3 regions of the Bacillus sp. EB106-06-01-XG163 genome follow, and region 3 is predicted to be linked to each of the others. Evidence: riboswitches for the same ligand, from Rfam matches in the RefSeq annotation. Region 3 holds a riboswitch; each other region holds the start of a gene.

Region 1 (9,715 bases), on a different contig from region 3:
ATGAACATTTTGATTGATCGTTTGAAGCTTTTGAACTTCCCGTTCAATCTCAGTCATTAAAAGCCCGGTAAACAGAAGATATGGAACGATAAAAACGGGTGCTCCGTCATCCTCTTCAAGGCCGGCAAACACTTCTTTATAGTGCGGGTCACATGCTGTTAAAAAACAAGGGATGACTTCTTTAACAGGTGTAATCGCCTCAAGTTTTCCGGCAATCTCACTGACTGCGTTTTTAACTGCCGGATCTGTGCTTCCTCTTCCGATCAGCACCACTTTCGCCTGCTCAATGGGCACTCCGGTATCTTCAATGCGATGATGCACCGCTTTTACGACTTCATCGTCCACTCCGATCGGAACACCATATGTCACTTTTATATCGGGATGCAGGGCCGCCGCACGGGCGATTTCAGCCGGAATGTCATGTTTTGCGTGGGCAGCGGTCAACAGCAGTAAAGGCACGGCCGCAATATGAGTGGCGCCTTGTCTGACACACGCTTCAAATCCCGCTTCAATAGACGGTTCCTGCAGTTCTAAAAAACAAATTTCCTGAATGGGAGCGTCAGCGTGCGGCATGCACCCTTTTAAAAACGCCGCCGACTCTGTCTGCGCTTTTTTCAGCCTGCTTCCGTGCCCGATGTATAAAATCGCCTGCTTCATTTACAACGCCTCGCTCAAATCCAGATTTTTCTGTTCAGATGCATACCAGTCCAGTTTGCAGTGATAATTGACAACATCGCCGATAACAATTAAGCTCGGGTTTTTGATTTCTTCTTTTATCACTGTGTCTGAAAGCGTGCCGACGGTGCAGACGACTGTTTTTTGCCTGTCCGTCGTTCCCCAATGAATAAAGGCTGCCGGGGTGCCGGCGTCTCTGCCGTTTTCCAGCAGCATTCTTTCAATCTGCCGGATATTTTTAATTCCCATATAAATCACCAGCGTATCAATGCCCGTCGCCAGCGCTTTCCATTTTTCTTCAAAGTCGTCTTCTTGTTTATAATGTCCCGTAACGAATGCGACATTGGAGCTCGCCTCTCTGTGCGTCACGGGAATGCCGGCATAAGCAGCCGCCGCGATTCCTGATGTAATGCCGGGAACGATCTCAAACGGAATGGCGTTTTGTGCGAGAGCCTCCGCTTCTTCGCCTCCGCGGCCGAAAACAAACGGGTCGCCTCCCTTGAGCCTTACAACGGTTTTCCCCTTTTTCGCATACTTCACAAGGAAACGGTTGATCGTATCCTGTTTCATAATGTGAAAATCCGGGAGCTTTCCGCAGTAAATCAGATCCGCTTCTTCTCCGGCATATTGTAAAATCTCTTTGCTTACCAATCTGTCATATAATATAACGTCCGCTTTCTGTATGGCTTTCATTGCCTTCACCGTTAATAAGTCCGGATCTCCCGGACCGGCTCCAACGATAAATACTTTCCCCATAGCATGTCTCCCCGATCCGTTTTGAAATCTTCCCAGAACAGCCGCGAGGCCGCACTTCAGCTATTTTACCATATCCCGCCATTTCGGGGGATATCCGGCTGATTGCGCGGCCTTTTTGGACCTATTATGCTAAGCTGTTTTTCACAAAGTCAACCAGTCTTCCGGTGCATTCTTCGCGTTCACATTTGCCTGAATCAAGTACGAGCTCAGGCGCTTTCGGCTCTTCATACGGTGAGTCGATCCCCGTAAAGAACGGAATTTCACCATTTCTTGCTTTTTTATATAAACCTTTCGGATCGCGCTTTTCACATATATCGAGGTCGCATTTAACATAGATTTCATTAAATTCGCCCTCCGCCACAAGCTCTCTCACCTGATCTCTGTCCTCACGGAACGGAGAAATAAAAGCCGTGATGACGATGGTTCCCTGCTGAACGAAAAGCTTCGCCACTTCCCCGATGCGGCGTATATTTTCCTTGCGGTCATCATCGGAAAAACCCAAGTCCTTGTTTAAGCCGTGGCGGATGTTATCACCATCAAGCACGATGACTTGATAGCCTTGTTCAAACAGCTCGCGCGCTGCGGCGTTTGCAATCGTGGATTTCCCTGAACCGCTTAAGCCCGTCAGCCAGAGGATAGAGCTTTTATGCTTGTTTTTCTGCTGGTATTCTTCTTTCGTTATTGAGGCTTCATGCCACACGATATCACGATTTGTCACTCTATTTTCCTCCTTAAGAAACGCCTGCTTCTTCTTTCGTTTTCAGCCCTTTAATCAACACCTCGACAACTTCAGGACGGCTGAATTCCGCCGGCGGCATGACGCCGCTTCGCAGCATTTCTCTGACCTTTGTTCCTGACAGAATGACGTGGTCTTCTCTGTCATGCGGGCATGTTTTGGCCGTTCCCATGTTGCCGCATTTCTGGCAGAAGAAGCTGTGCTCGAATTTCATCGGTGTAATCCCGAGTTCATCCGCTGTAAATTGATCAAACAGCTCTTGCGCTTCATATGTGCCGTAGTAATCACCGACGCCGGCATGATCGCGGCCGACGATAAAATGCGTGCAGCCGTAGTTTTTGCGGACAAGCGCGTGGAAAATGGCTTCTCTCGGCCCCGCATACCGCATAGCCGCCAAAAACACGCCGAGGAACACGCGGTCTTTCGGATAATAATGATCGAGCAGCACCTGGTAGCTTTCCATTCTGACATCCGCCGGAATGTCATCTGATTTTGTTTCACCGACGAGCGGGTTCAAAAACAGGCCGTCAACCGTCTCAAGCGCGGTTTTTTGGATATATTCGTGGGCGCGGTGGACCGGATTTCTCGTTTGGAAACCGACAATGGTTTTCCAGCCCTTTTCTTCGAAGCTTCGTCTTGTATCGGCAGGTTCAAATGTAAACTCGGGAAACTGCTTTGACGCTTTTTTAACTAATGTGATCGGCCCGCCGACATACGTATCGCCGCGTGAAAATAATTTTTTCACGCCCGGATGCGCGGCATCATCGGTTTTATATACGTGAACGGCTTCTTTTTGTTTATCCGGCGTATAAATATCTTCGATGTCGACTACGCCGTATGTTTCTCCGCCGTAAGTCAGTTTCACCGTGTCGCCGACGGCAAGCTCAGCCGCTTTTTCTGAATCGACCGGAAGCGTGATCGGCAGGGACCAGACAACCCCGGATGCCAGACGCATATTTTCAACGACTGACACGTAATCTTTTTCTGTGAAAAATCCTTCAATCGGGCTGTACCCCCCGATCCCGATCAGCTCTAAATCAGCGAACGAAATCAAATCAAGCTCAATTTCTTTTTGGACGGATGTAAGATCATACTGCTCATTTACCCGATTAATTAATGTTCCTCCGTGCGGTGCTAAACTCATAATACATGATTCCTCCCAGTTAACAGATAAATAAACTCAGATTAATAGTTAAATGCCTCCGCCTTGTTCATGGACAGAGCGTTTCTCTTTTCGGATGGCTTTCATCAGACTGGCGGCTCCGCCAGCTGCCAAAAGCACGCTGGCCATCATAAAGATGGAATAGTAATCTCCTTTTAACAGCAGGGAGACAAGCAAATACGAAATCGACAGTGACAAAAACGGTGAAACGACCCATACTTTGAGCATCGTTTTCACGACTTCTTTATGAAAAACGTTCGGCCCGTTTTTGGCCATTCCGATACCGATAATTGATGATGATGTGACTTGCGCCAATGGGACCGGCAGACCGAAGACGGAACTGATAATGACAAGCCCCGCGCCGGTTCCTGAAAGCAGTATGCCTTCTCCGGCTGAAAATCTCGTAATCTTTTTCCCGTTGGTTTCAAGCACTTTGCGTCCTAAAAGCAGAGCGCCGAGAGCGACAAAGATGCCTCCGTACAGCGTTCCTTTGGACACGCTGAGCACGCCCGCAGCAACCAAAGGGCCCACCGCATTTGCGACATTGTTCATTCCGGCTGAAAAAGCTTCCCAAAACCCCGCAATCAGCAGCACAATCCCCAAAATCTTCTGTTTCCGACTCGAAATGACTCGAATATTCAGAGAACTGAATACCTTCGAGACGAGAAACGTGAAACAGAACGCGACAAACGGTACAAGCACCCAAAAAATCACGATGACCAAAAGATGCTGTAAAAACAATACTCTGTACGCGACGCCGACACCGACAATCGCCCCGACAGTGACCTCACTCGTCGACAGCGGAATGCCGAGCACATTCGCCGTGAATAATGATAGCGCCGCCGATCCGATAATAATGCAGACAATGGTGAGCGTAATGGTTTGTTCGGGAATGATTCCGCCGCTGATCGTCTTAACGACTTCACCGCCGCCGATAACCGCCCCTGACAGGACTCCGGCCGCGCAGATGATCAGCGCATACGTTTTCTTTTTAACGGCGCCGGACCCATAAGCGACTCCCATTGAAGCCGCGGCTCCGCTTGCTCCGATATTCATGGCAAAAAACAGGCAGAATAAAATAGCGGCTAATTCCATCGTGCAGCTCCTTTATTCATGCAGTCCGCATTCTGTTTTCGCCATGCCGTTCCATCTGCCGCTCCGCAAATCTTCCGCGGTAAACGCAGGTGAAGTGCACGGTTCACAGCCGATGCTAGGATACCCCTGATCGTGGAGGATATTGTAATCCAGCTCATGCTTGGAAGTATATCTCCAGATGTCTTTCCATGTCCAATGGATCAGCGGGCATACTTTAATCGATTGAAACTTGTCGTCTTTATTCAGGAAATTCGTATTCGCCCGGCTCGGCCCTTGATCCCGGCGAAGGCCGGACAGCCATGCCGGATGCCCCGCGAGCGCTTCTCTTAACGGCAGAATTTTTCTGATGTAGCAGCACTGGTTCGGTTCTCTTTCCCACAGTTTATCTCCGTGAGCCTCGGCCTGTTCTTCAAGAGTAAGGCTGGGCTTTTTCAGGATAATGTTCAGTCCCGGGTAACGCTCTTTCACTTTTTCGATCGTTTCATATGTTTCTTTAAAGTGAAGACCCGTATCGAGAAACACGATTTCCGCGTCTTTCTTTACTTTAGAAATTAAATCGATCAGGACGATGCCTTCAATCCCGAAGCTGCACGCGTAAACAAGCTGGTCTCCGTAGTGGCCGTATGCCCATTTTAAAACGGACAGCGCGCCTTTATAGGAATCGTCTTCCGGAAATGTAATCGCCGGCTCTTCCCATGTGTCATACGTTAGCATTTTTCCTTTCCTCCTCCCGGAGACAATCAAACAGCTGTTGTTTTCTGCCGGTTGTCTTATCCCTCAATCTTTTTTTCATATAAAAAACTTTCAATCCAGCGGAATGAAAGACAGTGACCCGGTATAGCCCTTATCTTCAAAATGCTGTGCATTTTTCTGGATGCGGCACCTTGCATGACACGCAGGTTGCCGGGCGTCATCGGTCCAGTCCCTCAGCCGCTCTTGATAAGCTTTTTAGATTTGTACTAAATTTTAGCACAATTCTAACAGAAGTCAACCCGAGTTTTTTGATAGGAATAATAAAACAGGCCCTGAGGCCTGTTTTTATTGTCATTATTTTTTAAACCAATCTTTTGACTCGGGATTCTGTTTCCATGATTTCAGTTTCTCAATGTCATCTGAATGAATCGTACCGTTTTCAAGCGCGACTTCAATCAGCGTGTCATAATCCGTTAACGAGTAATAAGGAAGACCCGCTTTTTTAAAGGCTTCTTTTGCTTTCGGCAGTCCGTATGTAAAAATGGAAATGACGCCGAGGACTTCCGCGCCCTCTCTTTGAAGGGCCGCTGCAGCTTCAAGCACGCTGCCCCCGGTAGAAATCAAGTCTTCAATCACGACTGTTTTTTGTCCTTTCTTAATGGCGCCTTCTATTTGATTTCCTTTGCCGTGCGCTTTCGGTTTGCTTCTGACGTAGCACATCGGCGCGCCTGTATGGTCTGCGAGAAGCGCAGCATGCGGAATGCCCGCCGTTGCAGTGCCCGCGATCATCTCCGCCTCGGGGAAATGCTCTTTCAGCAGTTTGCCGAGCCCGTCCGCCACATCATTTCTCACTTTTGGATACGACAATGTCAGACGGTTGTCACAATAGATCGGTGATAAAATGCCGCTCGCCCACGTAAACGGCTCATTCGGGCGTAAAAAGACAGCTTCAATGTGTAATAGATGTTTTGCGATAGCCTGTTTCATCGGCGAACGCCCTCCCATTCCAGTTTAATTGCTTCATATGCTTCAACGGGGTTTTCCGCTTTTGTAATTGAGCGGCCCACGACGATGGCTGACGAACCGTTTTTTTTCGCAAATGACGGAGTCGCCGTCCGGACTTGATCGTCAGCTGCGTCACTGGCCGTGCGGATGCCCGGTGTGACTGTCAGAAATGAAGGCCGGACCGCTTCATAAATGGCTTTTGTTTCATGCACCGAACATACCACTCCGTCCAGCCCGCACTCTTCCGCCATTTTGCCGTAATGCACGACCGTTTCTAACAGCGGCTTATGCAGCAGAAGCTCTTCCTTCGCCACCTGCTCTGAAGTGCTGGTCAGCTGAGTCACCGCGATTAAAGACGGGCGTTTTCTGCCTGCCGGCGTGCCTTCTTCAAGTCCCTCAAGGGCCGCGCGCATCATGCGTGCGCCCCCTGCCGCATGCACATTGACGAGATCAACGCCGAGGCCGGCCAGCCGCTTCATCGCTTTATTGACCGTAGTCGGGATATCATGAAGCTTTAAATCTAAAAATATATCACAGTTCCGTTCTTTTAATTGGTGAATGATGGCGGGGCCTTCCTGATAAAAAAGTTCCATCCCCGTTTTGACAAAAAGCCTTTCCTTTTCAAACAAGTCTAAAAACGTTAAAGTCTCTTCCCCTGATGCAAAATCAAGCGCGATGATGGGCAGGTTGTTTTTCATGTTTCCAGCTCCTTCCGATGCATTCACTTACAGATTGAAAGCCGTGTTGGCGCAGTACACTGGGGAGCTGTTCTATGATTTCCGGGCAGACGAACGGATTGACGAAGTTTGCCGTGCCGACGGCAACCGCACTCGCTCCCGCAAGAAGAAATTCTAATGCATCCTCTGCGGTCTGAACGCCGCCCATCCCGATAATCGGGATTTGAACGGCCTGGCTGACTTCGTATACCATCCGGATGGCGACCGGTTTGATCGCCGGGCCTGACAGTCCGCCCGTTTTATTTGCTAAGATCGGCCGTCCCGTCTTGAGATCGAGCCTCATCCCGATGAGTGTATTAATCATCGTCAGACCGTCAGCACCGGCCGCTTCAATCGCTTTGGCAATTTCGGTTATGTTTGCGACATTAGGCGAAAGCTTCACATACACAGGCACTGCGGAAACTTCTTTCACCGCTTTTGTCAGTTCGGCCGCCATGACGGGATCAGTACCAAAAGCAATCCCCCCCGTTTTGACATTCGGACATGAAATGTTAAGCTCAAGCGCATGCACATTCGGCGCTTGGCTGATGTGCTCGGCCACTTCTTTATAGTCGTCCACCTGAGAACCGGCGACATTTGCGATAATCGGCGTGTCAAATTGTTCGAGCCAAGGCAGCTCATGATTGAGCACATGCTCAAGGCCGGGATTTTGCAGACCGATGGCATTCAGCATTCCCGCGCTTGTCTCCGCCACTCTCGGCGTCGGATTTCCGAAGCGGGCTTCGTTCGTCGTTGCTTTAATCATAATGCCTCCGAGGCATGATAAATCGTAAAATCCGGCATATTCTTTCCCGAAACCGAAACATCCGGAAGCGGGGATGATCGGGTTTTTCAATTGGAGACCCGGCAGATTCACCTCTAACATTACAGCGCCACCTCCTCAGCTTTAAATACCGGCCCGTCAAGGCAGACCTTTACATAGGATGTATCGCTTTCACCCGTGCGGCACACGCAGGCGAAGCAGGCTCCGATGCCGCAGCCCATCCGCTCTTCCATCGAAAGATAAACCTCTTTATGGCCGTACTGCTGCTTCAGAGCTTTCAGCATCGGTGTCGGTCCGCAGCTTAGCAGGACATCGAATTCGAGCTGCTTTTCACGGATGACATCGGTGACAAACCCTTTCTCTCCATATGTGCCGTCAGCCGTCGCCACATAGGTGTCTCCGTACGCACGACATTCCTGTTCGTAAAAAACATCCTTTGCTGATTGAAATCCAAGCACATGAATGACGTTTACTCCTTTTTCCGTCAGGCGCTTTGACAGTTCCTGCAAAGGCGGAACCCCCACTCCGCCTCCGACTAACAGCGCGGTTTTGCCGGGTTCAATCCGCCGGACGGGGAATCCGTTGCCGAGAGGGCCGAGAACGTCTATCCTGTCGCCCTCTTTTTTCTCGGACAAAAGACGCGTTCCCTCACCGTCAGCTCTGTAGATAACGGATACTTCATTCGCGGCGAAATCGACGTCCGCAATGCTGAGCGGTCTTCTTAATAGCGGCGTGACCGCGTCACTCACCTTCAGATGTAGAAATTGACCCGGCTCGGTAAGGTGCCGGACAAGCTCTCCTTTCAGCACCATCTTATAAATCCGGTCGGCAATTTCTAAGTTGGATTGAACAGTCAAATGCGCTTTTTTCATATCGTGGCTGCCGCCTTTTGATTGGTTTCGGATGCAGGCATATGATCCGCCCGGAATGTCATGCTTTCCAATACCCGCAAAATGGCTTCGGCCGTATCTAAAGATGTCAGGCAGGCGACTCCGTTCTCAACGGATTCGCGGCGGATTCTGAAGCCGTCTCTGGCCGGCTGTTTGCCCTTTGTCAGCGTATTGATGACAAATTGCGCTTCGCCGTTTCTGATCACATCGAGCAGATTTTTCCCTTCTTCGCCGATTTTCCCGACGACTTGAGCCGGAATCTGAGCGTCTTTCAAATAAGCCGCCGTTCCTTCCGTCGCCAAGATTTTATAGCCGATGGCGTGGAACCGCTTCGCGATCAGCAGTCCTTCTTCTTTATCTTTATCGGCAACAGTCAACAGCACTGAGCCGTAGTTCGGGATTTGAATGCCAGAAGCAATCAGCGCTTTATAGAGCGCTTTTTCCAGGGTTGAATCTTTGCCCATGACCTCTCCCGTCGACTTCATTTCAGGGCCTAACGTAATATCTACTCTTCTCAGCTTCGCGAATGAGAAGACAGGCGCTTTCACGAACACCCCCTGCTGTTCAGGCTGCAGCCCCTCTTGATAGCCGAAATCAGCAAGCTTTTGGCCGAGAATGACCTTTGTCGCCAGATTCGCCATCGGAATCTTTGTGATTTTGCTTAAGAACGGCACGGTTCTGCTTGACCGCGGATTTACCTCAAGCACATACACTTCACCTTGCGACAGTACGAACTGGATGTTCAGCAACCCGATGATGTTAAGGCCTTTTGCCAAGGCTACAGTGTATTGTTCGATTTTTTTCTTAATGTCTTCGCTTAAAGACTGAGGCGGATAGACGGCGATTGAATCCCCTGAATGGACGCCGGCCCGCTCGATATGCTCCATAATTCCCGGAATAACGACTGTTTCGCCGTCAGATACGGCATCGACTTCGATTTCTTTCCCCGTCAGATAACGGTCGATTAACACCGGATGCTGCGGGTTGATTTTGACCGCATTTTTCATATAGTGAAGCAGCTCTTCTTCGTGATAGACGATTTCCATCGCCCGGCCGCCAAGCACATACGAAGGGCGGACAAGTACCGGATAGCCGATGGATGCGGCAATTTTGACCGCTTCGTTCACCGACACGGCGGTTTTTCCGAGCGGCTGCGGCACATTCAGCGCCTCAAGCGCCTGCTCAAACTTATCCCGGTCTTCC
Region 2 (9,715 bases), on a different contig from region 3:
TGTCTTGCGTTCGGCCGGCCCGCAAAGGTTATCCGCCGGCTGACAGAAGAAGACATACGGGACATGGAAAGAATCAGAACGGAATATGTTGAAAAAGGCCGATACTATAAAACACTGCAAGAGAAATAAAAATAGATCAGCTTTGTTTTACTACTGTACCATTTTTCAAAATATTATTTAAGTAAAAACCATTTGCATTCTCCCGATTGTCAGGAAACAGAAGCAAAATGTTCAGGAATTTGTTTTATTCTTCCCCCGCCGGCCCGATCCTATGAAAAAAAGAGCCCATGTCCCGGGCTCTTTTTTTACGCTTTTTCGGCGAATGTCTGTCCGTTTTCCAGACCTATGTCTTTTCTTTTATGGAAACCTTTCCCGTAATAAGCGGCTAATAATATGCCGAACCAGACAGGACCGATAATGACGGCCACCCGGGTCTCTGCATCAAAAGCCATCAGCACAACGACAAAAGCGAGAAATGCCAATGAGATATATGAGGAAAAGGGATATAAAGGCATTTTATATTTCAGTTTTTTCCGTTGTTCCGGCTGTAAGCTTTTACGGTATTTCATTTGGGAAAGCAAAATAATCGACCATGTCCAAATCGCCCCGAACGTCGCAATGCTCGTCACCCACGTAAACACTTTTGCCGGCACCACGTAGTTCAGCAAAACGCCGATGCATAACGCGCCCGCTGAAACCAATACCGCTTTTCCCGGCACACCGCCTTTTGTGACCGTACCGTATGCTTTAGGCGCTTCATTTTGTTCCGCCAGATTGAACAGCATGCGCCCCGTGCTGAAGATCCCGCTGTTGCAGGAAGAAAGGGCCGCCGTCAATACGACAAAATTAATGATTCCGGCTGCAGCAGGTATTCCGATTTTTTCAAATGTCAAAACAAACGGGCTTCCGCCTGAACCGATTTCCTGCCACGGATAAATTGACATAATGACAAACAAAGCTCCGACGTAAAAAATGAGAATGCGCCAAAAAACAGTATCTATGGCACGCGCCAGTGATTTTTCAGGATTTTTGACCTCACCGGCTGTGACACCGATCAGCTCAATCCCGAGATAGGCAAACATGACCATTTGAAGCGACAGCAGCACCCCTTTAATCCCATTCGGGAAAAAGCCGCCGTGGCTCCATAAATTGCTGATTCCGAGCGCAACGCCTCCGTTTCCGAGACCGAATACGATCATCACCAGACCGATCGCGATCATTGACAGAATCGCCAAGACTTTAATGAGCGCAAACCAGAATTCAAGCTCACCGTACGCTTTGACCGCCAGAAAGTTGACAGCCGTCATAATGACGAGTGCACAAAGCGCCCAGATCCATGACGGCACGTCAGGGAACCAGTAGCCCATATAAATGCCGACCGCGGTGATTTCCGCCATGCAGGTAACAACCCATAAAAACCAATAATTCCAGCCTGTTAAAAACCCGGCAAGCGGACCGAGGTAATCTCTGGCATACCGGCTGAATGAGCCGGCTACAGGCTTTTGAATCGCCATTTCCCCTAATGCCCGCATAATAAAAAACATAATCAGCCCGCTGCAGGCGTAAGCGGCTAAAATCCCCGGCCCGGCAAGCTTTATGGCAGAAGCCGACCCGAGAAACAGCCCGACTCCTATCGCGGCGCCCAACGACATAAGCGAGATATGCCGCTCTTCCAAGCCGCGGTGAAGCGTTTTTTCTTTGTTTTGCATAACTCTCCCTCCCCCTGATTTTGACAAAGAAACACAAACCGAGACGAAATAGCCAGAAAACACTTTCCGGAATCTACCCGATTAGTCCTATTATAACCTTTTTCTGAATATTGCGTAATACTTTGTCGAAAACAGAGCGGAATAGACGGTTTACAAAAAACAATAGAAAAAAGGCTTTCGATAACATCGAAAGCCTTTTGGATTAAACGAAAATGACTTCTTTCGGCTGATGATTCAGCTCTTCCGGCACCAGTCTTTTTTCAACATTGATGCTGTGCCAGATCATGAAGATCAGGACGGTCCAGATTTTGCGGCTGTTGTCCGCTCTGTCGGCACAATGATCTTCCAGAAGCTGAAGGACATAATCCTTTTCAATATAAGCATCTGTTTCACTTTCACGAATGATGTTGCGAACCCATTCGTTCATCTCATTTTTCAGCCAGTGGCGGATCGGCACAGGGAAGCCGAGTTTTTTGCGGTTAAGCACATGATCAGGCACTACCCCTTCAGCAGCTTTGCGCAGAAGGTATTTCGTCGTGCCGTTTTTCGTTTTCAGTTCATCCGGAATTTTAGAAGCCACGTCAAACACGACTTTATCAAGGAACGGCACGCGCAGTTCCAAAGAGTTGGCCATCGTCATTTTGTCAGCCTTTAACAGGATGTCGCCGCGCATCCACGTATGGATGTCAACGTACTGCATTTTATTAATGTCGCTGTATGAACGGCTTTCCGTAAAGTACGGCTTCGTGACATCACGGTATGAAAGCTCTGGATTGTAATGTTTGAGCAGCTGTTTTTTCACGGGCTCTTCAAAAATCTTCGCATTACCGATATAACGCTCCTCAAGCGGTGTGCAGCCGCGGACTAAGAGGCTTTTCCCTCTCATTCCTTCAGGTATGACGGACGCCACATGAAGAAGCATTTTTTTCAGACCGGACGGAATGCGTTCAAACGGTTTAAGCGAAAGCGGTTCGCGGTAAATATTGTACCCGCCGAACAGCTCGTCCGCGCCTTCCCCGGATAACGCGACCGTTACATGTTTTTTCGCTTCTTTCGCGACAAAGTACAAAGGAATCGCCGCCGGATCTGCAAGCGGGTCATCAAAGTGCCAGACGATTTTCGGAAGCTCGTTCATATACTCCTCAGGAGAAATGACTTTGCTGATGTTTTCAATCCCGAGCGCGGCAGCCGTTTCCTTCGCTACGTCAACCTCACTGAAGCCCTGCTGCTCAAAACCGACGGAAAATGTTTTGAGGCTCGGGTGAAATTCTTTCGCAACTGAGACGATAAAAGAAGAGTCGATACCGCCGGATAGAAACGAACCGACAGGAACGTCACTTCTCATGTGAACTTTGACAGAGTCAAAGATTGCGTCTCTGACTTCTTTCACCAATTTATCTTCATCAGACTGAACAGGCTTAAAGTTCGCTTTGAAATATGTTTTAAACGCGATGTCGCCTTCCGGGCGGATCGTAAACTGGCTGCCCGGCTCAACTTTTTTCACTTCAGCGTCAAGCGTGCTCGGTTCAGGAACGAATTGGAAAGACATATATTGCTGTAAAGAAGCTGTATCAAGATCAATGCCGTTTTGAGCGGCCATTAAACTTTTTCTTTCAGATGCAAAATATACTTTATCCCCGATGGTTGTGTAATACAGCGGTTTAATGCCGAACGGGTCTCTCGCGCCGTACATGACGCGGTCAGCTTTGTTCCAGATTAAAAACGCAAACATTCCGCGAAGCTTTGAAGCAGCTTCTTCTTTATAATGACGGTATGTCGCAAGGAGCACTTCGGTATCGGAATCTGTATTGAAAGTGTAGCCTTTCGCTTCAAGCTCTTCTCTCAATTCAATGTAGTTATAGATTTCGCCGTTAAAAATGATCCAATATTTTTCGTCTTCATATGATAAAGGCTGTCCGCCGTTTTCTACGTCAATAATACTGAGCCGTCTGAAGCCGAATCCGACGTGCTCGTCATGATAATACCCATCGCTGTCAGGACCGCGGTGAACGATCATTTGGTTCATTTGTTTGATTAGCTCTTCTTGATCTGCGGTTTGAGTTAATGGATGCTTATTAAAAACACCGACAAATCCACACATAGTATAGCCTCCATAAGTGTAATTTTCTAATTGGACCCCCTTTTTATAGACGCTTTGTTACGCCATTGGTTTCACGCTATGTAAAAAATAAGCATGGCAGCATCTACAAAAAGGGAAAGCCGCTTAAGTAAGCGGCTATAAAATTATTCTCCTAGTGCTTCTTTGCGAAGCGCATCCGCCTTGTCAGTACGCTCCCAAGGAAGATCCACATCATGACGTCCGAAGTGGCCGTAAGCAGCTGTCTGCTTATAGATCGGGCGGCGCAGATCAAGCATTTTAATAATGCCGGCAGGTCTCAGGTCGAAGTTATTCCGTACGACTTCGATCAGTTTTTCTTCAGAAGCTTTTCCTGTATCAAATGTATTGATGGAAATAGAAACAGGCTGTGCCACGCCGATTGCGTATGCAAGCTGCACTTCACAAGAATCAGCAAGACCTGCTGCCACGATGTTTTTCGCTACGTATCTCGCAGCGTATGCCGCAGAACGGTCTACCTTCGTCGCATCCTTACCGGAGAATGCGCCGCCGCCGTGGCGTGCATATCCGCCGTATGTGTCAACGATGATTTTACGGCCGGTCAGACCCGCATCACCTTGAGGTCCGCCGATTACGAAACGTCCCGTAGGGTTGATGAAGTATTTTGTTTCTTCATCGATCAGTTCCTCAGGCACGACAGGATTAATGACATGCTCTTTCAGATTGCGCTGAATCTGCTCAAGCGTAATTTCCGGGTGGTGCTGAGTTGAAATGACGATCGCGTCGATGCGGACCGGCTTGTTGTTTTCATCATATTCAACGGTAACTTGCGTTTTGCCGTCAGGGCGAAGGTACGGAAGAATGTCTTCTTTGCGGACTTCGCTCAAACGGCGGGCTAATTTATGCGCCAAAGAGATCGGAAGCGGCATAAGCTCTTTCGTTTCGTTACACGCATAACCGAACATCAGGCCTTGGTCTCCCGCTCCGATTGCTTCGATTTCAGCATCGCTCATTGTGCCTTCACGCGCTTCAAGAGCCTGATCGACACCCATTGCGATATCCGCAGACTGTTCATCAATTGATGTTAAAACAGCGCAAGTCTCCGCATCAAATCCATATTTGGCGCGTGTGTAGCCGATTTCTTTAATCGTTTCACGGACTGTTTTCGGAATGTCAACGTATGTTGATGTAGTAATCTCTCCGCTTACCAGCACAAGTCCTGTCGTTACAGATGTTTCGCAGGCCACGCGCGCGTTCGGGTCATTTTTTAAAATCTCATCTAAGATACTGTCAGAAATTTGGTCACAGATTTTGTCCGGATGACCCTCAGTAACAGATTCAGATGTAAATAGTCGACGGTTTTTACTCATTCACTTTTCCTCCTGAAAAAAGATCTTTTGCAAGACCTTTTCATATGATACGGAACTCGCTCCCTCTTAATACAATGTCATACTATATCAGAGAATGTTAATTGGCATATTTTATGAAATAAAAAAACCTTTTCCACTCGAGGAAAGGGTTTGGTCTGTGTGCCTTTCACTCTTATCGCTCAAGGAAAATATTAAACCTTGCATCAGGTTAGCACCTTGGTTTCCCACAGTGTTTTCACCTGCTTTTTTACAGAGAAACCGGTTGCTGGGCTTCATCGGGCCTGTCCCTCCGCCAGCTCGGGATAAGAGTATCCGCTCAATGAAATATCTTATCGTAAAAGGGCGGAAAGTGTCAATATGAAATAAAGCGATTACGCGCCTTTATTTCGGGAAGCAATGGAAAAACACAAACAAAAAACCGCAAATAGTATAGACTATTTTCAGATATATGTTATACTAATTCCACATTCAGCGAAATACAAATAAACCGGCAAAGGAAGGTTTTTATGAAATTAGTTGATTTAACCGCAGATCTTCAAGCATTACTTGCAAGTCCGAATGTGCATCATAATTTATCGGCTCCAAAACTTACCGAAAAAGTGATCAGCCGAAATGAAGGAACGCTGACATCAACGGGCGCCGTACGCGCCACCACCGGCGCATATACAGGCCGGTCACCTAAAGATAAATTTATCGTCCGTGAACAAAGCACAGAAAATCAAATTGATTGGGGCGCGGTGAATCAGCCCATTTCTGAAGAGGCGTTTGAAAAGCTGTACGCCAAAGTCGTCAGCTACTTAAAACAGCGGGATGAACTGTTTGTGTTTGAAGGATTCGCGGGAGCGGATGAAAAATACAGACTCCCGATTACGGTCGTAAATGAATTTGCGTGGCACAATTTATTCGCGCGCCAGCTGTTTATCAGACCGGAGACGGATGAAAGAGACACGCAAGCGCAGCCTTTCACCATTCTCTCAGCTCCGCATTTTAAAGCAGATCCGGAGACGGACGGCACGCATTCGGAAACATTTATCATTGTCTCTTTCGAAAAGCGCGTCATTTTAATCGGCGGCACCGAATACGCCGGAGAAATGAAAAAATCAATATTCTCCATTATGAACTTCCTGCTTCCGCAGCAGGATATACTGCCGATGCACTGCTCAGCCAATGTCGGTGAAAAAGGCGATGTCGCCCTGTTTTTCGGCCTTTCCGGCACAGGGAAAACGACGCTTTCAGCCGATGCGGACCGCAAACTGATCGGCGATGACGAGCACGGCTGGTCAGATTCCGGCGTTTTCAACATTGAAGGCGGATGTTACGCTAAATGTATCAATCTGAGCGAGGAAAAAGAACCGCAGATTTTTCGTGCGATCCGCTTCGGGTCTGTTCTTGAGAATGTCGTGCTTGATGAAAAAACGGGTGAAGCGGATTACGACAATTCCTTCTACACGGAAAACACAAGAGCCGCATATCCGATTGAGATGATCGGCAATATCGTGCAGCCGAGCATTGCCGGCCATCCGCAGGCGATCGTCTTTTTAACGGCGGACGCATTCGGTGTGCTCCCTCCGATCAGCAAACTGACGAAGGAACAGGCGATGTATCACTTCTTAAGCGGGTACACCAGTAAACTCGCGGGAACCGAGCGCGGCGTGACATCTCCGCAAACGACTTTCTCGACGTGCTTCGGTTCACCGTTCCTTCCGCTTCCGGCGCATGTATATGCCGAAATGCTCGGGCATAAAATCGACGAACACGGCGTTCAAGTCTTCCTGGTCAACACAGGCTGGACCGGCGGAGGGTACGGAGTCGGAGAACGGATGAAACTTTCGTATACAAGAGCGATGGTCAAGGCCGCTATTGAAGGCAGACTGAACCAGACTGAGATGACGGCAGACAGCATTTTCGGCCTGCGCAGTCCCGTTCATGTTCCGGGCGTTCCGGATGAAGTTCTTCAGCCTGAAAACACATGGAGCGATAAACAAGCATACAACGAAAAAGCGCTGTTTTTGGCCAATGAGTTTAAAGAAAACTTTAAAAAGTTTTCCCATGCGGACTCGATTGCCAAAGCCGGCGGACCTCTCGTGTAATCAAAAAAGCCAAGGGCATTTATGCCCTCGGCTTTTGTTTTTTCAGTTTGTCGAATGGAGCGACGTGAGTCTGTATGTAATGCTTGTCCGGCCGTTCGCCCATTCGAGCTTTTGGACCTCGCCGGTGCCGGATTTCTCGCCGGTTTTCGTTTTGCGCACGTCCATCGGAATATCAAGAGGATAGACGCGGTAGCCCTCTTTCTCCAATAAAAAGATATTTTCCTCTATCCGTTTTTCATTGCCTTTTGTCACAATCATGGTATTAAATTCAACAGGCATTCCCAAAATGAAAATCCCCTTTCATTCTCTTATTCTTTATTATCATATCATAAATCAGGCATCTTACCGTGTCTTCATCCATTCCGCCAGCCGCCGGACAATGCGTCTGTTTTCCTGCGGCGGAAAATAATGCGTAAAACCGCTGTAATACCAAGTTTCCACCGGTTTCCCCGCCTCTTTCAGCTTGTCCTCGATCATTCGGGCGTGTTCGATCGAAACATTCTCATCATTCTCTCCATGGATGAGCAGCACAGGGGCCTGAATGCGGTCTGCGTTTTCAAACGGCGAACGCCATCTGTATTCATCCGGCACCTTTTTCGGCGTGCCTCCGATCACCCGCTTCATCATCCGCCGCATATCCTTCCGCTCTTCATAAGTAAGCACCATATCGCTCACACCGCCCCATGAAACGAGCGAAGCCGCTTGATGCCTCATTTCAATCGCGGTCAAAAGCCCCATGATTCCGCCCCGGGAAAAACCGAAAATATGCACCCGCCCTTCTCTGACGTTCGGATGCTCCCGAAGCAGGCGGAAAGCAGAAAACGCGTCCTCTCTGTCCTCTCCCGCAAAATCTTCATTTCCCTCGCCGCCCTGGTTGCCTCTGTAATAGGGCGCAAACACGACAAAGCCTTGGGAAGCGAATTGAACGATTCTTCCGGGGCGTACCATGCCGACATTTTTTATGCCGCCGCGCAAATATAAAAAACCGTCATATGTTCCCGGCGCCGCAGGCTCGGCAAGAAGCCCCTTTACCTTCAGCCCTTCTGACTCATAGCATACCTCAAAGAGGCGGATATGCGGACTCGGAGACGGGAACCTTTTCTTTTCTACCAGCAAAACAATGGCCTCCTTATATCATCAGTTTTTTTATTCTTTCCCAACGTGAATATGGGCACTCACACATTTTTTATACCCATCATACGATATGTAAAGCAGAAAAGGTTATTTTAACGCTTAAAACAAGGAGGTTACACCGTGAACAAATGGCTCAAAACGGGCTGCGTTTTTGTCATATGCGCCTTTTTCCTGCTCATTCTTCCGGCTTGCAGACAGGAAGAAAGTCTGACAAAGGTAAAGGTGGCGGAAGTCACACACTCCATCTTCTATACGCCTCTGTATGTCGCTGAAGCAAAAGGTTTCTTTAAAAAAGAAGGGCTCCAAGTGTCACTTCAAACAACATGGGGCGGAGACAAAACAATGACATCGCTTTTGTCAAACGGGTCAGACATCGCGCTGGTCGGTTCTGAAACATCCATTTACGTGGAGGCGCAGGGAGCAAAAGATCCGGTCATCAACTTCGCGCAGCTGACGCAGACGGACGGCACATTTCTCGTGTCACGGAAGGATGAGAAATCATTCAAATGGAGCGATTTAAAAGGAAAAACATTTCTCGGCCAGCGAAAAGGCGGCATGCCCCAAATGGCCGGTGAGTACGTCCTGAAAAAGAATCACATAGAGCCGAAAAAAGACATTAACCTCGTTCAAAACATTGATTTCGCCAATATTTCCAACGCATTCGCATCCGGAACGGGTGATTATGTGCAGCTGTTTGAACCGACGGCATCCCAATTTGAAAAAGAAGGCATCGGCCATATCGTCGCATCCTTCGGAGAAGCTTCCGGCCAAATGCCATACACAACCTTTATGGCAAAAGAAAGTTATTTGAAAACCAATGAAAAGACGGCGGAAAAATTCACCCGCGCCATCTATCGCGCCCAGCAATGGGTGGAAAGCCATCCGGCCAAAGACATCGCAAAAACGATTCAGAAGGAATTTGCCGATACCGATCCGGCCATTATCGAAACATCAATAGAGCGCTATAAAAAACAAAAGTCATTCTCTGCAGACCCAGTTCTGCAAAAGGATGAATGGGAACAGCTTCAATCTATTATGGATGAAGCCGGAGAGCTTCCGAAACACATTCCGTACAGCAAACTCGTCAACACAAAAATCGCCAAAAAAGTCACCTCAGAACAATAGGAGGAACATGAATGTCTTTTTTACATGTGGATCATGTAACACATACTTATTTCTCGCTGAAAGAAAAGACAACCGCCGTGAAAGATATACATTTTCAGATTGAAAAAGGGGATTTCATCTCCTTTCTCGGACCGAGCGGATGCGGAAAAACAACACTCCTGTCCATTCTGGCCGGCCTTATTACTCCTGCGCAAGGCCGGGTGCTGATTG
Region 3 (9,715 bases):
TTGGGACGGAACATCGTACTCTATTTCATTGGCAAGAAACGCAAGGGAAGTTTTCATGACTTCCACGGTCATTCCCTCACCCGGACAGCGGTGGCCGTTAGCCGGATCACCTCCGCCCTGGGGAATGAAATCAAATTTATTTTCCTCCCGCCCCTGAAAACGTTCCGGGCGAAATTCATTCGGATTCTCCCAAAGCCGGGAATCATGGTTTGTCCCATATAGGTCAAGCATGACGGATGCACCCTTTTTAAACTCACAGTTCTTCCATACGAAATCTTTTTTCACAACGGCTCCTAAAAACGGGGCAAACGGGTAATACCGCCGAACTTCATGTGCAAATCTTTCAGCCTCCTGATCATCTCTCGATCCCAGTTTGCCCCGATATTCAGGGTAATCATGCAATGCAAGAGCTGAAAACGTAATGAAGTAAGAAATGGCGGCAATCGGGCGCAGAACATTAATCAGCTCAACAGCAGCCATGTGAGAATCAAGTCTGTTCCCGTCAAGTTCTGTATGAAAAGCCATTTCATACAAGGCTGAGCACTCCGGCGTTTGCAGCTTGCCGGACCGCACATCCTCAATGACCTCCTCTATCCATTTCTCCGTTTTCAGCCTCGCCCTTCTGCCTTTCCAATGACGCGGTCCGACAGCGCCGAATGCGTCTACCATATCGGTGAAATCCTCCGCCCGCTCTTTCACTTCTGAGTCTTTCAGCGGGACGCCGGCCCACTCACAGGCAGCCCGGCACAGCACTTTCTTCGCTTCATCAAAAAGGACAATTCGGTTTGAACCCTCCCACTTTTCCGCAGATGCTTTCCACTGTTTTGCCACCGCTTCCGCAAGCCGTTTTTGCCGGGGCGGCGTCATCAGCGACATAAATAGAAGCTTCCTGTGCTTATGCCGTTCACCGTCCATTGACTGGATTGCCCCTGTTCCGAATAACGTTTTCTGCACCCGTTTGGGGAGGGCATGCTCCCGCTGAAATCGTTCTGTGTCATAAAAAAGCTTTGCGGCTTCCGCTCCGCTCATACAAATGAATGTCTTCCCTAATAAACGGGCGCGAAACACATCCGAGCGATAATTCTCCGCTCTGTTTTTCACAAATACATATCCATCGCGTAATAAAGCCAGACTATTATCAAGACCCTTATCATGCGGAATTTGTTCATTCATCCCGATTCCTCCCATCTTTTTTCACCTTTCACGAAAAAGAATAAATATAAACACAAGTATATTCAGTATTTGTGTTTCATTCAGAAGTTACTCATGTCAGGCTGCAAAAATCAGGGGCGGGCATAAGCCCGTTACAAAGTAAACCGGCGGACCTGATCGTTTAACCGCTCTGTCAGGCTCACCAGATTATCGACGCTTTCCGCCATTTTATGAAAAGAAGACAGCTGCTCAAGCGCGGAGGCAGAAATCTCTTCGCTTCCCGCAGCCGTTTCCTGAATAACGGCGCTGATGCTTTCGGCATGATGCAGCACTTGCTCACCAAGCTGTTTCGATTCGATGATCCGTCCGTCCAATTGAGTAAGCTCCGCTTTAATATGGGCGGCTTTTTGTTCAATATGGACGAATGATTCTGACGTTTTCTCCATCAGCTCCTGCTGTCTGTCCGCTAAAGCGACGCCGGTCGTGACAGCTCCGGTAATAGACGTGATGCCGTCTTCAATTTGCTTTACCATATCGAAAATCTGCGCGGTCGCTTTGGCTGATCCGTCTGCGAGCTTCCGTATCTCCTCGGCAACGACGGCAAATCCTTTTCCGGCCTCGCCTGCTCTGGCCGCCTCGATTGCGGCGTTTAATGACAGCAGATTGGTCTGGCCCGCAATGTCAGAAACGGTCTGCGCCATCATACTGATGCCTGCCGCATGCTCTATGAAGAGATCGGCGGCTTCGGAAATCTCTTTTGATGTCTCATTGCTTTTATCAATGGCTTGCTTGGTCTCGGCTAAAGCACCGCGCCCCGCAGCCACCGCCGCAATCGTCTCTTCGCTGCTTCTCGTCGTTTGTTTTGAACGTTCGGCGTTCGCCTTTGAATGTTCATCCATTTGTTCAATGAATTGCACCGCATGCTGCAGATCTTCTGAAATGGTTTGGGAGCCTTGCGCCATTTCTTCCGTCGACACGGATACCTGCTCGGTCATGTCCTTCAGCGTCTGGTTTTCCTTCGTCAAACCTTCCGCGAAAGTCTCGACTTCACGGCCGACCTCTCCGATCGCCTGAATTAAGGTGCGGAGCTGTTCAGCCATCATTCCGAATGAGTCATTCAGCTCTTTCAGTTCGTCCTTCCCTTTATAATCAAGCATTTCAACAGCAAGGTCCCCTCCTGCAATACGACGGGCATTTTCAGCCATGCGGCGGATCGGCCCTGCAATTCTCTTCGTCAGCCTGATGGAAGATATGACGGTGACGGCAAGTATCACGATGGTCAGCACGGCTGCGCTGTAAACGATAAACTGAATCTGGTCAGCCGTCTGCTTCTGCATGTCTTCATAGTGATCCCGGCTTTTCAGATTCAGCATATAAATATCATTCAGAAGACCGTTGATGCGGGCCGCCGTCCTTGTCGCTTCAGCCGGGCTTTTCGAATCAAGAGCAGCGTCCGCCTCCGCCTGCCATGATTCGTATTTTTTGGCGAGTTTGTCATAAGCGGCTTTGTCTGCACCGTCCGTCATCGTTTTTTTGAGCGCCGCCAGTTTGTCTGAGCTGCTTTTCATATAGCTTCGCACATCTTCTTTCTGGGCGTCTGCGAGCGTATAGGAATAGCCGGTGATGCTTTCTTTTAACGTATTAAGGTCAGCTTTTGCTTCCTGAACGTTTAACAGCGCGTCCACTTCATCTTCATTTGAAGCCTGAATCTTCATCATGTTTACGATGGTAAAGCCGATGACGGCGGCGAAGCAAATCATCGTAACGGCTGCGTTAACGAGCAGCCTTGTCCGTAATGTCACTTCAGATCGCCTCCTTTTTCAATCAGACTGTTTTTCATATCCGTGATCTTTTTCGTCAGCCCGCCTGCGTTTTTGACAACTCTGATCTTAGCTAAGTCCATGCCGTTTTCCTTCAGTCCGTAAACGATCTCTCCGCTTTTGATCTCCTTGTTGTCTTTTAAATCTTTCGCCAATTCATAGATGACATGGTCGACGTTTTTCACTAAAGAAGAGATAACGGCGTGCTCGGCGGTGTAATATTGATCGCTGTCAACACCGATGGCGTATACTTTTTGCGCCTCCGCTTCTTTCAGTGCGCCGACACCCGTGAAGCCGGCCGCCGTAAACAGGACATCGGCTTTTTTTCGGATCATGTTTTGGGCGATGCCCTTCCCGAGCTTATCATCATCAAACGTACCGCTGATGTCCGACAGCACGCGGATTCTCGGTTTGACTGATTCCGCGCCTTTCAGATAGCCTTTTTTAAACCGTTTAATGACGTCGGCATCTGAACCGCCGATAAATCCGATTGTGCCGGTTTTGCTCGTCATGGCCGCCAGCGCTCCGGCTAAGAAGCTTCCTTCATCCTCTTTAAACGTGACGGAGGTGACATTATCCAGGTCTGATACGGAATCAATCAGCACAAACCGCTGCTTTGGATATTTTTTAGCGACCTTTTCTAAATCCGCCTGCATGCTGTAACCGAGCCCCACAACAAGGTCATTGCCTTCCCGGACAAGCTGGGTCAGTCCTTTTTCGTATGTACCGGTGTCTTTTATTTCCCTATAGTCAAATGTGATGCCGAGCTCGTCTCTCGCTTTCATCAAACCTTGAAAGCCTGAATCATTAAATGATTGGTCGCCGAGGCCGTTGTCTGTCAGCATGATGCCGATTGTTTTCGTTTTTTCGGCCGCTGTTTCCTCAGATTTGCCGGCACATCCCGCCGTGCTGAGCGCAAGCAGCAGTACAGCCGCAAATATCGCCATTTTTCTCATTAAAACTCTCCTTTTGTTTTTTTCTACAGTTATATATCGGTTCGGATGTCAGAATATTTTATTTCAATAAAATATGTATGTTCGGCAGGATGTTAAACAAATGAGGGTATAGGAGCTTTTGAGAAAATAAAAAACATCGGTTTTGGTTCACCGATGTTTTTGCAGAAAATTTATTGTTTTTCGTATGTCCAGCCGTCTTCCTGATAGACCTTGCCGTTTTTCATCAGATGCCCGAGCGCCCGCTTAAAGGCGGCTTTGCTTAAATGAAACCGTTCGCGGATATCGTCAGGATGGCTTTTGTCTCCGTAAGGCATCGCGCCGTTTCTTGATCTCAGATAGGTCAGAATCTCTTCCGCGTCAACCGAAAGCGCATCCTGCTTTCTCGGCAGCAGTGACATGTTGACGGAGCCGTCTTCCTTCACCTCGATGACACGCCCTGTCACGCGGCTGCCGAGTCTCGGCTCTTCTTTTCTTTCTGAAGGGTGAATAAACGCGCGGATACCTTCATCGGTAATCAGAAAAGAGCCTGATGCAATCAGTCTGTACACCGTGCCCGTCAGGTCTTTATTCATGACGTCTTCCTCTGCATCCGTAAATAATTCACTGATGATATCTTCAGGCGCCGGCTTGGCAAACATGCGCCCGCGGCTTGTCACCTTCAGCATGCAATACAGTCTGTCTCCTTTTTGCGGCCAGACGGATTTGTACGGAGGCAGGTGCTCCGTTGCGACGAGCGCGTCTTTTGACAGACCGACGTCGACGAATACGCCCATATCTTCCACAGCGTCCGTCACTTCCACCCATCCGTAGTCATAAAAGCTGATGAGCGGCTTTTTCATCGTCGCCGCGAGTCTTTCCTGATGATCGACGTAAATAAATACGTCCACTTCATCTCTGTCTTCGATATCCTCTGTGATTTCACTGTTATGTAAAAGAACCGTATCCTCGCCGTCGGTTAAAAAATAACCGAAATCGGTTTGGTGATCTATACTAAGCGTGAGCTGCTGCCCTGGTCTCATGTTATCGTCCTTCCTGATTCGCCCGTATGAGGCTGATGTTTTTCTCATTTTTTCCAATATGCATAAATTCATGCTTTATGCTGTTGGACATTTCTCTTTATTCTACTATAATCAACTCATAAGTGAAATGTTATAGGAGGTTTTCTCATGGCAAAAGAAAGTTCTTTTGATATTGTATCCAAAGTTGAATTTCCCGAAGTGCAGAATGCGATTCAGATGACGCTGAAAGAAATCGGCACGCGCTATGACTTTAAAGGATCGAAAAGCGATGTAACTTTAGAAAAGGAAGAACTTGTCCTGATTTCTGATGACGAGTTTAAACTGAATCAGCTCAAAGATGTGCTGAGCGGCAAGCTGATCAAACGGGACGTGCCGACGAAAAACATTGAATACGGCAAAATCGAAAATGCATCGGGAGGCACGGTGCGCCAGCGTGCGAAGCTTGTACAGGGCATTGATAAAGACAACGCCAAAAAAATCAACGCGGTGATTAAAAACTCCGGCTTGAAGGTCAAGTCGCAGATTCAGGACGACCAAGTGCGCGTCACCGGAAAAAATAAAGATGATCTGCAGCAGATTATTGCAGCCGTCCGCGGAGCAGACCTGCCGATTGACGTTCAATTTATTAATTTTAGATAAATTATGTGATTCCTATTGATTATTGTCTCTATTTTCGGTAAATTTGGAGAAAGGGATTTTCACAGTTAAGTTTTGGAAACCCATGACAATTACATGAACGTTCTTATCAAGAGAAGCCGAGGGACTGGCCCGACGACGCTTCAGCAACCGGTGTAGTGGTTTACCCAAACCATGACCAAGGTGCTAAATCCAGCAAGCTAAAAACAGCTTGGAAGATAAGAAGAGAGACAAATGATTACAAAGTCTTCTTCTTAAGAAGACTTTTTTTATTTCTCTTTTTTCCTTGCTGAATGTGACGAAGGAGGCAAACAATGGGACTATTACAAGACTTAAAAGAACGGATTTTAATCGGAGACGGCGCGATGGGCACTCTCCTCTATTCCTACGGCATTGACAGATGTTTTGAGGAACTGAACGTATCAAAGCCCGAAGAGATCAAGCGGATACATAAGGCTTACGTGGAAGCCGGGGCAGACATCATCCAGACAAATACGTACGGCGCGAATTTTATTAAGCTCTCAAGATACGGACTTGAGGACGAAACGAAAAAAATCAATCAGGAGGCGGTCAGAATCGCGCGCGCTTCCTCAGACGGCGCTTATGTATTGGGAACGATGGGCGGCATCCGCACCTTTAACAAAAACGCCTACAGCCTGGAGGAGATTAAACGCAGCTTTCGGGAGCAGCTTTATTTATTGCTGCACGAAGAGCCGGACGGTCTGCTTCTGGAAACATACTATGATTTAGAAGAGGCGCGTGAAGTGCTGAAGATCGCGAGAAAAGAAACGGAACTTCCGATTATGCTGAACGTATCCATGCACGAACAGGGCGTGCTGCAGGACGGAACGCCGCTTCGGGAAGCCCTCAGGTCCATTGCCGATCTCGGCGCTGACATAACGGGAATCAATTGCCGGCTCGGCCCGTACCACATGATTGAAGCGCTCACCGAAGTGCCGATTTTCCGTGACGCTTATTTATCGGTCTATCCGAACAGCAGCCTTCCGTCTTTAGAAGAAGGCCGGCTTGTTTATGATACGGACGATGCCTATTTCCGGGAGAGCGCCGTACAGTTCCGCACTCAGGGCGCGCGCATTATCGGCGGCTGCTGCGGTACGACGCCAAACCATATCAGAGCCATGGCTGAAGCGGTCCAAGGACTTTCTCCCGTCACTGATAAAGAAGTGAAAATCAGACGGGAAGAAGAAGTCATCTCAGTCCGCAACGAACGGACCGAGCCGGGTTTAAACGAAATCGCCGCTCAAAAACGGTCAATTATCGTAGAGCTTGATCCGCCGAAAAAATTGAATTTTGACAAATTTCTGCAAGCGGCGGCTGAATTAAAAGAAACCGGCATAGAAGCGCTGACGCTCGCCGACAATTCATTGGCGACACCGCGGATCAGCAATGCCGCCTGCGGTTCATTGCTGAAAGAGCGCCTTGATATCCGTTCTCTCGTTCACATTACATGCAGAGACCGCAACATCATCGGCCTTCAGTCACATTTAATGGGGCTGGATACGCTCGGGCTCACCGACATTTTAGCCATCACGGGTGATCCTTCAAAAATCGGCGACTTTCCGGGGGCTACCTCCGTCTATGATTTAACGTCCTTTGACTTGATCAGGCTGATTAAACAATTCAACGAGGGCATTTCTTTATCAGGGAAACCGCTCGGCAAGAAAACGAACTTTTCCGTAGCCGGAGCATTTAATCCGAATGTCCGCCATCTCGATAAAGCAGTAAAACGGCTGGAGAAAAAAATCGAGTGCGGAGCTGACTACTTCGTGTCCCAGCCTGTCTACTCGGAGCAGCAGCTCATTGACATTCATCATGAAACGAAGCATCTCAAAACACCGGTGTATATCGGAATCATGCCGTTAACGAGCAGCCGCAACGCAGAGTTCATCCATCATGAAATCCCGGGCATTAAGCTGTCAGACAGCATCCGCGAAAAAATGGCGCTCGCCGGCGAAGACAAGCGGAAGCAGAAAGCCGAAGGCCTCGCCATCGCCAAGTCGCTTCTCGACACGGCGTGCGAACTGTTTAACGGAATTTATTTAATCACCCCGTTTCTCCGTTCTGATTTGACGTCAGAGCTTGCAGCTTATATTAAGCAAAAGGATGAAAAGCGGGCTGATGTATATTTGCATTGACGCGGAAGAGGCCGCCTGATATGACAGGCGGCTTTTTCATGGTACGATACAGAAAAAGAATCAAGCAAAGGAGGATTTTTTCATGGTTGAAGTAAAACCCATCACCGCAGAAGACACATACGCGATCAGACACAGCGTGCTGCGCCCCCATCAGACGATTGAGGATTGTAAATATGATCAGGACAGCGTCAAAGGAGCCTTTCATCTCGGAGGTTTTTACGACGGGACATTGATCAGCATCGCTTCTTTCTACCCGCAGAACCAGCAGGCTTTACAGGCAGCGCCCGCCTATCAGCTGCGCGGCATGGCGACGCTTGAGGAATACCGGACGCAAAAAGCGGGAAGCACGTTAATCGCCTATGCAGAACGAAAACTGGCAGATATGGGGGCGGCGCTTGTCTGGTGCAACGCCAGATGTCACGTAAAGGGATATTACGAAAAGCTCGGCTGGAAAAGCACGGGCAGCCCCTTTGACATACCCGGCATCGGCCCGCATGTGATCATGTATAAAGAACTCGCCTGAAACAGACAAATGCCCTTGGGGACATGTCTCTAAGGGCATTACCTTGAATGTCACGCCTGCTTTTATATACGGTACTATTGACGCCCTCCCGCTTTTTTAATACCCTTTGTACATTACACAACAGCAAGGATGGCAGGCAGAACGATATCTGTCAATTGCCGTTTTCAGCTATTAATTCAGAAAAGGAAGTATGAGATGAATACGATCCAAAAACCGAAAATCCCGAAAGAATTGCCGGTGCTTTCTTTCACAGAAGCGCTTCAGGACGACCTCATAAAAGAAGTCGTCATAGAAAACGCCGTCGTAAACAGCAAACTGGACGGCCTGCGCGCCGAAAAAGTCATTTTCAGAAACACCGTTTTTACGGATGTCTCTTTCAGACATATGGAATGTACGGATGTCCTGTTTGACAAATGTGATGTCTCAAACGCTGATTTCAGCGGAAGCATCATCCATAGAACGGCGTTTCAGCATTCAAAAATTCTCGGCTTGAATCTGGCGGATTCCGCCATGCGTCATGTACGGTTTGAAGACTGCCTCGCAAATTACAGCTCCTTCAGCTATTCCAATATGAAGCATGTCCGGTTTGACACGTGCGCTCTTACAGAAAGCGAGTGGAATGATGCCGTTCTTGAATACACAGATCTTGACGCCTGTGATTTGAACGGTGCAAACTTCATCGGCACGTCTCTTTTTAATATGGATATCAGCACGTGCACATTTGATCATCTGCACGTCTCACTTGAGAAGCTGAAAGGATGCCGCATCTCTCCGGCGCATGCCGTTACATTCGCAGAAGCGCTCGGAGCCATTGTGACGTGAGCTTTTATTAAACGAAACGGCGGGCGATGTCCGCTATCGTTTGAATGCCTTTTTCCAAGTCCGGTAAGGATGCGTATGAATAGGAAAGACGCAGGCTTTGCCGGTCTTCGGGAAGATAGAGAGCTCCCGGATTGATCAGCACGCCGGCCTCCAAGGCACGGGTGAAAAGCGTCTGAACGGCGATTGCTTGATGAAAAGTGACCCAAATATAAAAGCCCCCCTCCGGCACACGCCACTCCGCAATATCTCCCGCGTATCTTTCAAGAGAACGCAATGCCGCATCTCTTCTGATTTTGAGTTCCTTTCTGAGACGCAAAAGGCGCGCTTCATAGCGGCCGCTTGACAGCCATTGACATGCCGCCCATTGAGATAAAGCACTGGAGCCGTAATCCGTCTGCATTTTAATATCGGCGAGCCTGTCTGCAACCGGCTCAGGGGCGACGACCCATCCGATGCGCAGACCCGGGCTTACGGTTTTTGACAGCGTGCCGATATACAGCACATTCCCCTCACCGTCCATGGATTTTAACGGAGGCGGCGGTTCTTTATCGATCCATAAATCACCGTATGCGTCATCTTCAATGACAGGCAGGCGGTGATTTCTTGCGAGGACGATGAGTTCCTTCCTCCG

What was found. A riboswitch is a leader RNA that binds a small molecule or an ion and turns the genes downstream of it on or off. The one in region 3 is predicted to bind S-adenosylmethionine.
Region 1: it holds a riboswitch for S-adenosylmethionine, as region 3 does, so the genes downstream of both, AC3WTF_RS01510 (phosphoadenylyl-sulfate reductase) here and AC3WTF_RS07105 (bifunctional homocysteine S-methyltransferase/methylenetetrahydrofolate reductase) in region 3, are expected to answer to the same signal.
Region 2: it holds a riboswitch for S-adenosylmethionine, as region 3 does, so the genes downstream of both, metK (methionine adenosyltransferase) here and AC3WTF_RS07105 (bifunctional homocysteine S-methyltransferase/methylenetetrahydrofolate reductase) in region 3, are expected to answer to the same signal.

What each region holds. Positions count from the first base shown of each region.
Region 1 covers NZ_JBYTDS010000001.1:383,682-393,396, forward strand. The annotation lists gene AC3WTF_RS01485 (sirohydrochlorin chelatase) at 1-657, opposite strand, end outside; gene cobA (uroporphyrinogen-III C-methyltransferase) at 658-1,431, opposite strand; gene cysC (adenylyl-sulfate kinase) at 1,556-2,149, opposite strand; gene sat (sulfate adenylyltransferase) at 2,163-3,311, opposite strand; gene cysP (sulfate permease) at 3,360-4,424, opposite strand; gene AC3WTF_RS01510 (phosphoadenylyl-sulfate reductase) at 4,437-5,138, opposite strand; SAM riboswitch class I at 5,266-5,370, opposite strand; gene pyrE (orotate phosphoribosyltransferase) at 5,472-6,104, opposite strand; gene pyrF (orotidine-5'-phosphate decarboxylase) at 6,101-6,820, opposite strand; gene AC3WTF_RS01525 (dihydroorotate dehydrogenase) at 6,789-7,724, opposite strand; gene AC3WTF_RS01530 (dihydroorotate dehydrogenase electron transfer subunit) at 7,724-8,494, opposite strand; gene carB (carbamoyl-phosphate synthase (glutamine-hydrolyzing) large subunit) at 8,491-9,715, opposite strand, start outside.
Region 2 covers NZ_JBYTDS010000021.1:19,098-28,812, forward strand. The annotation lists gene AC3WTF_RS18490 (gamma carbonic anhydrase) at 1-129, shown strand, start outside; gene alaP (alanine permease AlaP) at 306-1,709, opposite strand; gene asnB (asparagine synthase (glutamine-hydrolyzing)) at 1,912-3,810, opposite strand; gene metK (methionine adenosyltransferase) at 3,954-5,156, opposite strand; SAM riboswitch class I at 5,326-5,465, opposite strand; gene pckA (phosphoenolpyruvate carboxykinase (ATP)) at 5,663-7,246, shown strand; gene AC3WTF_RS18515 (DUF2584 domain-containing protein) at 7,289-7,531, opposite strand; gene AC3WTF_RS18520 (alpha/beta hydrolase family protein) at 7,589-8,362, opposite strand; gene AC3WTF_RS18525 (ABC transporter substrate-binding protein) at 8,501-9,505, shown strand; gene AC3WTF_RS18530 (ABC transporter ATP-binding protein) at 9,517-9,715, shown strand, end outside.
Region 3 covers NZ_JBYTDS010000004.1:225,105-234,819, forward strand. The annotation lists gene cypC (CYP152 family fatty-acid peroxygenase CypC) at 1-1,173, opposite strand, end outside; gene AC3WTF_RS07085 (methyl-accepting chemotaxis protein) at 1,305-2,954, opposite strand; gene AC3WTF_RS07090 (BMP family lipoprotein) at 2,951-3,928, opposite strand; gene AC3WTF_RS07095 (CvfB family protein) at 4,099-4,995, opposite strand; gene AC3WTF_RS07100 (YajQ family cyclic di-GMP-binding protein) at 5,095-5,586, shown strand; SAM riboswitch class I at 5,687-5,808, shown strand; gene AC3WTF_RS07105 (bifunctional homocysteine S-methyltransferase/methylenetetrahydrofolate reductase) at 5,898-7,739, shown strand; gene AC3WTF_RS07110 (GNAT family N-acetyltransferase) at 7,822-8,262, shown strand; gene AC3WTF_RS07115 (pentapeptide repeat-containing protein) at 8,458-9,084, shown strand; gene pdxR (MocR-like pyridoxine biosynthesis transcription factor PdxR) at 9,092-9,715, opposite strand, start outside.